Regions from separate parts of the Rhodovibrio salinarum DSM 9154 genome, predicted to be linked through region 2. Evidence: predicted binding sites of a transcription regulator. Region 2 holds the regulator's gene; each other region holds the start of a gene.

The links. The regulator LexA, encoded in region 2, represses DNA repair genes until DNA is damaged. The targets are predictions, from matches to a motif close to ATGTTCTANTTTGGTTC.
Region 1: a site for LexA is predicted at 1,299-1,315, ahead of RHOSA_RS0117505 (S24 family peptidase). Genes of this name have one in related genera too.
Region 3: a site for LexA is predicted at 1,207-1,223, ahead of RHOSA_RS0102855 (adenosylcobalamin-dependent ribonucleoside-diphosphate reductase). Genes of this name have one in related genera too.

What each region holds. Positions count from the first base shown of each region.
Region 1 covers NZ_KI911559.1:3,760,382-3,762,644, reverse strand. The annotation lists gene RHOSA_RS0117510 (lysine--tRNA ligase) at 1-548, shown strand, start outside; gene RHOSA_RS0117505 (S24 family peptidase) at 584-1,216, opposite strand; gene RHOSA_RS0117500 (hypothetical protein) at 1,359-1,724, shown strand; gene RHOSA_RS23315 (hypothetical protein) at 1,721-2,179, shown strand.
Region 2 covers NZ_KI911559.1:2,751,657-2,753,919, forward strand. The annotation lists gene RHOSA_RS0112755 (molybdopterin molybdotransferase MoeA) at 1-349, shown strand, start outside; gene lexA (transcriptional repressor LexA) at 598-1,353, shown strand; gene RHOSA_RS22325 (ComEC/Rec2 family competence protein) at 1,427-2,263, opposite strand, start outside.
Region 3 covers NZ_KI911559.1:612,521-614,783, forward strand. The annotation lists gene RHOSA_RS0102855 (adenosylcobalamin-dependent ribonucleoside-diphosphate reductase) at 1-1,093, opposite strand, end outside; gene RHOSA_RS0102860 (lysophospholipid acyltransferase family protein) at 1,349-2,086, opposite strand; gene RHOSA_RS0102865 (YdcF family protein) at 2,139-2,263, opposite strand, start outside.

The sequences.
Region 1 (2,263 bases), 1.0 Mb from region 2:
ACGCGCAGTCGGCGCAGGAGCGGCTGGAGAACCCGGTCTGGCACGTCCACGGCGGCAACCCGCCGGCGAGCGAGAGCGGCCTGTCGTTCTCGATCCTGCTCAACCTGGCGAGCGCGACCAACACCGATGACCGCACCGTCCTCTGGGGCTTCATCACCCGCTACGTGCCCGATGCGGGACCGCAGGCGACCCCGATCCTGGACAAGCTGGTCGATCACGCGATCCGCTACTACCAGGACTTCGTGAAGCCCCATAAGCGCTACCGCGCGCCCACCGACGCCGAGCGCGCGGCGCTAGAGGACCTGCGCCAGCGCCTGGACGCGCTGCCGGCGGACGCCGAGGCCGAGGCGATCCAGACGGAGGTCTACGAGTCCGGCAAGGCGCACGGCTTCGAGAAGCTGCGCGACTGGTTCAAGGCGCTCTACGAGATCCTGCTCGGCCAGCAGCAGGGCCCACGCATGGGCTCCTTCATCGCGCTCTACGGGCTGGGTGAGTTCAAGACCCTGCTCGACCGCGCGCTGGCGGGCGAGGACCTGAGCCAGGGGTAGGGCGGGGCGGCGCAGCGTGCGCCTCATAACCTAATTTACTGGCTCGCCCAGACGATCCGGGCCATGAACGCCACTTCTTCCAGTGGCACTGTGCGGTCTTCGTGGCTGGCGTTGAGGGAGGCGAGTTCGATCCGGCTGGCGGTCTGGCGGACCAGTTGTTTGGCCATCACCTCGCCCTCGGTCGTCTTGACCACCACGCGGTCGCCGCGGCGCACGGTGGCCTGCGGCGAGACCACGATCAGGTCGCCGTCGCGATAGACCGGTTCCATCGAGTCCCCGCTGACCTCGAGCGCGTAGGCGTGCGGATCGCCGACGTGCGGGAACAAGACCTCGTCCCAGCCGGTGCCGACGGGAAAGCCGGCGTCGTCGAAGAAGCCCTGCTGTCCCGCCTGGGCGTGGCCGATCACCGGAATCCGCTGGGCCAGCGCTTGGGCCCCCGCGTCGCCCAGCAGGGCCACGAACTCCGCCAGCGAGGTGTTGGTGGCGCGTAAAACCTTGGCGACCGATTCCGTGCTGGGCCAGCGCGGCTTGCCCTGCGCGGTCATCCGTTTGGACTTGTTGAAGGTGGTCGCATCCAGCCCGGCCCGGCGGGCCAGTCCGCTGGCCGACAGGCCGTGCGCCTCGGCCAGGCGGTCGATCGCGCGCCAGATGTCCCCGTGTCGCAACATGGGAACATTGTCTTATACGGGGTTGCGACGCGCATTAGGAAAATAAGCATAATTACCATTTGAAACGGATTCGCGGACGGGTATGTTCTGCATATGTTCTTAGCGCGATGCGCGCAAGAATGCAACCTAAGGGAGAGTGCAGATGAGCCGAGATCGTTTCGTTCCGCGTCCTGCGACCGAGCAGTTGGGTGAGCCGTTCGCCGACGCGGAGACGGCTTGGTTCTGGTACGTGCAGTGCCGGTTGGCGCAACTCGACGGGGCCCGGGTCGGCGCGCGGGCGGGGCTGGTGGCCCGTCCCTGCGAACCATTGGACGTACTTGCCGTGGTCGACCGGCTGTACCGCCGCCGCCGGCTGTTGCCAGAGCATTTGCACGTGCTGGCGGACTATGGCCGGCGTTTGCTGCCGCCCGACCCGGACAGCCGGCGCGAGCGGCGCGCCGCCCACTTGTGGGGTGAAGCGTTGGGCGAGTTGACACCGGCCTTGCGCGCCAAGGGGATCGTGGCGTGAGCGCGCCGCTGGCAGGCCCGCAGCCGGTGCCGGTCGCGGAATCGCCGCAGTCTGGAATGCCGGCGGTTGCCGTGGTCGCTTTCTCCGGGGGCGCCGAGCTGTGGTGGCTGCGTCTGCTCAAGCCTGGGTTCCGGCACTGCCTGGTGGCCCTGGCGCAGCCGTCGGGCGGCTGGTTGCTGGTCGATCCGATGGCGCACGTCACCCGCTTCGCCGTCGTGTCCGGACCGATCGATCCGGTCGCCTGGTTCCTGGCGCACGGCCTGCTGCCGGTCCCGGTGCGCCCGGTGGCGCCGGCCCGCCGGGCCGCCCCCTGGGCGCCGTTCACCTGCGTCGAGGCGGTGAAGCGTGCGCTTGGCATCCGCGCCCGGTGCGTGGTCACGCCCTGGCAGCTTTTCCGGCACCTGACACGAGTAGAGAAAAAAGTCCTTGACATGGCTCCCGTTATAGGATTATAAACATAACTGCACACGCCAGAAGTGCGTCCCAACCGAAGCGCCGTCCGCGATGCCCCGCGGGCGGCGCTTTTTTGTGCGCGTGAT
Region 2 (2,263 bases):
GCCCGTGCTGGGCCTGCCGGGAAACCCGGTATCTGGTCTGGTTTGCTCGACCCTGTTCGTACGGCCGGCGATCGACCGCATGCTGGGCCGCGACGCCCCGGCGGAACCCCGCCTGCCTGCGTTGGCCGGGCGCGATCTGGACGAGAACGGCGGGCGTCAGGACTACATGCGCTGCACCCTGTCCCAGGACGCAGACGGCAACCGGATCGCCACCCCCTTCGACAAGCAGGACAGTTCGATGCTGAGCCGGCTCACCCAAGCGGACGCGCTGCTCGTGCGCGCGCCCCACGCGCCGGCCCAGGCGGCCGGCAGCCCGGTTGAGGTCGTGCCATTCGGGGCGGGAATTTAGTGCGCGCTAGCACACGGCCCTTTCGGGGTCACGGTTCTGCGTATTTGCCGTGACAAGCCTCTCCGCCCACGCGAAGGGCGGTTGACGCTTCGACGGAACCAAAGTAGAACACGGCATTGAGTTGATGCTTTGTTCCGCGCCGACAATCGCACCCGTACGCCCTGAAAGTCGGGTTCGGGCCCCGGTTTAACGGTATTCCGCGCTGGGACAGGCAGCCTCGGGGGCAAAACGGCAAAGCGGATGCCAACATGCTGACGCGCAAGCAACACGAACTGCTGCTCTATATCCACAAGCATCTCGGCGAACACGGCGTTTCGCCTTCGTTCGACGAGATGAAGGAAGCGCTCAATCTAAAGTCCAAATCTGGCATCCACCGTCTGATCAGCGGACTAGAGGAGCGTGGGTTTATCCGCCGGTTGCCGCATCGCGCCCGGGCACTGGAAGTGCTGCGCCTGCCAGGTGAGCCCTCCACTCAGACAGGCAGCGCGGAAGACGGTGCGCAAGACGCCGCCGGACACCCGCTGTCAGGAGCACACGGCCGCCCGGTCGGCGACAACGTCGTGCAAGCGAACTTCCGCGCCCCCACCGTCCCCGAACTGGGCGCGACAACGGCTTCGCAGAATCTGCACCTGCCGCTCTACGGTCGGATCGCCGCCGGCACGCCGATCGAGGCGCTGCGCGACGAAAGCGCGTTCGTCGAAATTCCGGGGGCGATGGTAGGCGACGGCGAGCACTACTGCCTCGAAGTCGACGGCGACTCGATGATCGAAGCCGGCATCCACGACGGGGACACGGTCGTGATCCGCCGTGGCGAGCATGCAGAGCCTGGCGCGATCGTGGTCGCCCTGGTCGATGGCGAGGAAGCCACCTTGAAGCGCATCCGCCGACGCGGCCACTCGATTGCCCTGGAACCCGCCAACCCGGCCTACGAAACCCGGATCTATCCCCCCGAACGGGTCAAGGTGCAGGGCCGCTTGGTCGCCCTACTGCGTCGCTATCACTGAGGCGTCGCGCGCATAAACCCTCCACGGCCCGACATGAGCTTTGGGCTGGTGCTGATCTGGCCGTCGCGCGGTCTTACTCCCGGCCGCGTCGGCGAACCCAGGGGCGGGTGCCGCGATGCGCGCGGACTGTGTCGACGCGCGGGCCATCGCGCGCGAGGTAGATGGCGTGCGTCCCCGCACGCCAAAGGTCGAAGCGATCGACCAGGATGCTCGGTCGGGCGCATTTGATCCGCGCCACCGGCACCACCGCAACCAGCACGTCCGCCATACGGCAGTCCTCCGCCAGGGCGCGGCCGTCGCGTACCAGCGCGGCCGTCAGGCTATTCTTGCGGAACAGACAGGCCAGCGGGTCGCAGGTCAGATCCGCACTCTCCGCTTGCCCCCAAGGCGGCCAGGTCTGCACGCGTTGCGTGCCCAACCGCCGCATCCAGACATCGCGGCTGAACCGCTCGCGGCGCTGCGTACTGACCCACAACTCGCCGCTGGCGGCCCGCACGCCGATCAACCTGGCATCGCCCGTGACCAGTACATCCGGCCGCGGTCCCCAGGGCACGCTCAAACAGCCGACAGCGACCGCAGCCAGTCCCCAAAGCCGCCAGCGCCGTTGCCACAAGCACAACCAGACGCCCCCGGCAATGATCAGGGCGAGTCCCGCGCGGCTCGGCGACGGCAGCACCGCGACCGCCCCCGGCCAGTCCGCCACGGTTTCGGCGACGGCAAGCATGCCGGCGATCCCCCACCCCATGACCGTCAGCCCGAAGCCATCGAGGCCGAGCGGCATCAGCGCGAATGCGACGAGTGCGGCCGGCATGATCCAAAAGGCGGTGAGCGGCACGGCAACCAGATTCGCCGCCAAGCCATAGAGAGCCAGCCGGTTGAAGTGGAACACCGCAAACGGCCCCGTCGCCAA
Region 3 (2,263 bases), 2.1 Mb from region 2:
CGGCGTCCTGCGCGCCGTAGGTCAGGCCGACCATTGCCAGCGCATCCGCCAATCCGGTCACGCCCAGGCCGATGCGGCGCTTGTCCTGGGCCTCCCGGCGCTGCGTCTCCAGCGGAAAGCGGGAGATGTCGATCGCGTTGTCCAGCATCCGCACGGCCGTGTGCGTCAGGTCTGCCAGCGCGTCCGTGTCCAGCCGCGCCTGCGCGGTGAACGGTCGTTCCACCAGCCGGGCCAGGTTGATCGACCCCAGCAGGCACGCGCCGTAGGGCGGCAACGGTTGTTCGCCGCAGGGATTGGTAGAAGATATCGTTTCCGCATACCACATATTGTTTTTTTGGTTGATGCGGTCGATGAAGATCACGCCCGGTTCGGCGGCTTGGTAGGTCGCGCGCATGATCCGGTCCCACAGCCGGCGTGCCTTGAGCGTGCGGTAGGTCTCGCCCTGGAAGACCAGCGGCCAGTCGGCGTCCTCCCGGACCGCCTGCATGAAGGCGTCGGTCGCCAGCACCGAGACGTTGAACATGCGCAGGCGCCCGGGCTCCTGCTTGGCGTCGACGAACTCCTCGATGTCCGGGTGGTCGCAGCGCAGGCAGCCCATCATCGCGCCGCGCCGGGAGCCCGCGGACATGATCGTCCGGCACATGGCGTCCCAAACGTCCATGAACGAGACGGGGCCGCTGGCGTCGGAGCCGACGCCGCGCACCGGGGCCCCGCGCGGACGGATGGTGGAAAAGTCGTAGCCGATGCCGCCGCCCTGCTGCATCGTCAGCGCCGCTTCGCGCAGGTGGGAAAAGATGCCGTCCATCGTGTCCGGCACCGTCCCCATGACGAAGCAGTTGAACAGCGTGACGTCCCGCGCCGACCCGGCACCGGCGACGATCCGGCCGGCGGGCATGACCCGGAAGTCCTGCAGCGCGGCGTAGAAAGCGCGTGCCCAGTCGTCCTGCACGTCCGCCTGTTCGGCCTCGGCGAGCGCCTTGGCGACGCGCATCCAGCTATCTTCCACCGATTCATCCACAGGCGTGCCGTCAGCCTGCTTCAGGCGGTACTTCATGTCCCAGATACGCTGGGAAATCGGCGCCAGGTCGACCATCCAGCTCGCCTCCACGCCTGCGTGGGATCGGTGGCATTGCCGTCAAACACGCAGTTTCGTGCGGGTCTCGAAACTTTGAGCAGAGTTACCCGACGGCCAGGACGAGTCAAGTTGTGTTCTATAAACGTTCACGCAATGGCGTACTTCAAGAGCACGCTTCAAGGCGCTGAGTCGAACAAACTTTTCCCTGATTCCACAAAGTTATCCACAGGGCGCCATCGCCCGCGTGGATAAGGGGGCAAACCGTGTCGGCTGTCAGTGCACCCGGGGCGTGCGGTCGTCCTCCGCGCGCAAACGCTCGCTCGCCGCTTCCAGATCGTCGCCCAGGCGCTGCATGAACGCCTTGCGGTCCATTCCAGGTGGGATCGGCGGCTGGAATTCCAGGCGGATCGTACCGGGCACCTTACGGAAGGCCCGGCGTCCCCAATGCCGGCCGCTGGTCAGCGCCACCGGGACGACTGGCAGCTTGAGCTCGCGGTACAGGGCGGCCACGCCGGGGTGGTAGGGCTTGCTGTCGCCGGGCGCCACACGCGTGCCTTCGGGGAAGATGATCAGCCGGCGCCCGGTCGCCGTGATCTGCTTGCTTTCGGCGACCATCTTGCGCAGCGTTTTGGCACCGCCGGCACGATCGATCGCCACGATCCCGTAACGCTGCAGGTACCAGCCGAAGAAGGGCAGGAACAGCAACTCCCGTTTCAGGACGAAACTGGGGTCGTCCAGGATCAGGTTGAAGATCAGGGTGTCCCATGCCGATTGGTGCTTGGAGGCGATCAGGCATGGGCCATCCGGCAAGTTTTCCCGCCCGCGGATCTGGTAATCGATGCCGGCGACCCAGCGCAGCAGCAGCATCACCCCGCGGATCCAGAAGCGCCCGGCCACGATGATCCACCGCCGTGGGACGCCTGGGATCAGCAACACCAGCCCGGGCACATGGATGCTCACCGTCCAGACCCAGAAGGCGACGTTGAACGCGAGCGAGCGCAGCAGGATCATATAGCGGGGTCCGGGCAATCGGGGCGGGGATCGACGTTCAGCCAGGCCCCACCTAGCCGTTGACGCCTGCGGCCTGCAAGGGTCCGACGATCAAGGCGCGGACCCGGGCGACCAGATACTTGCCGTATTCGTCGATCAGCAGGTGCGCGCTGCCGGGCCAGCGCCACCATTCGTCCT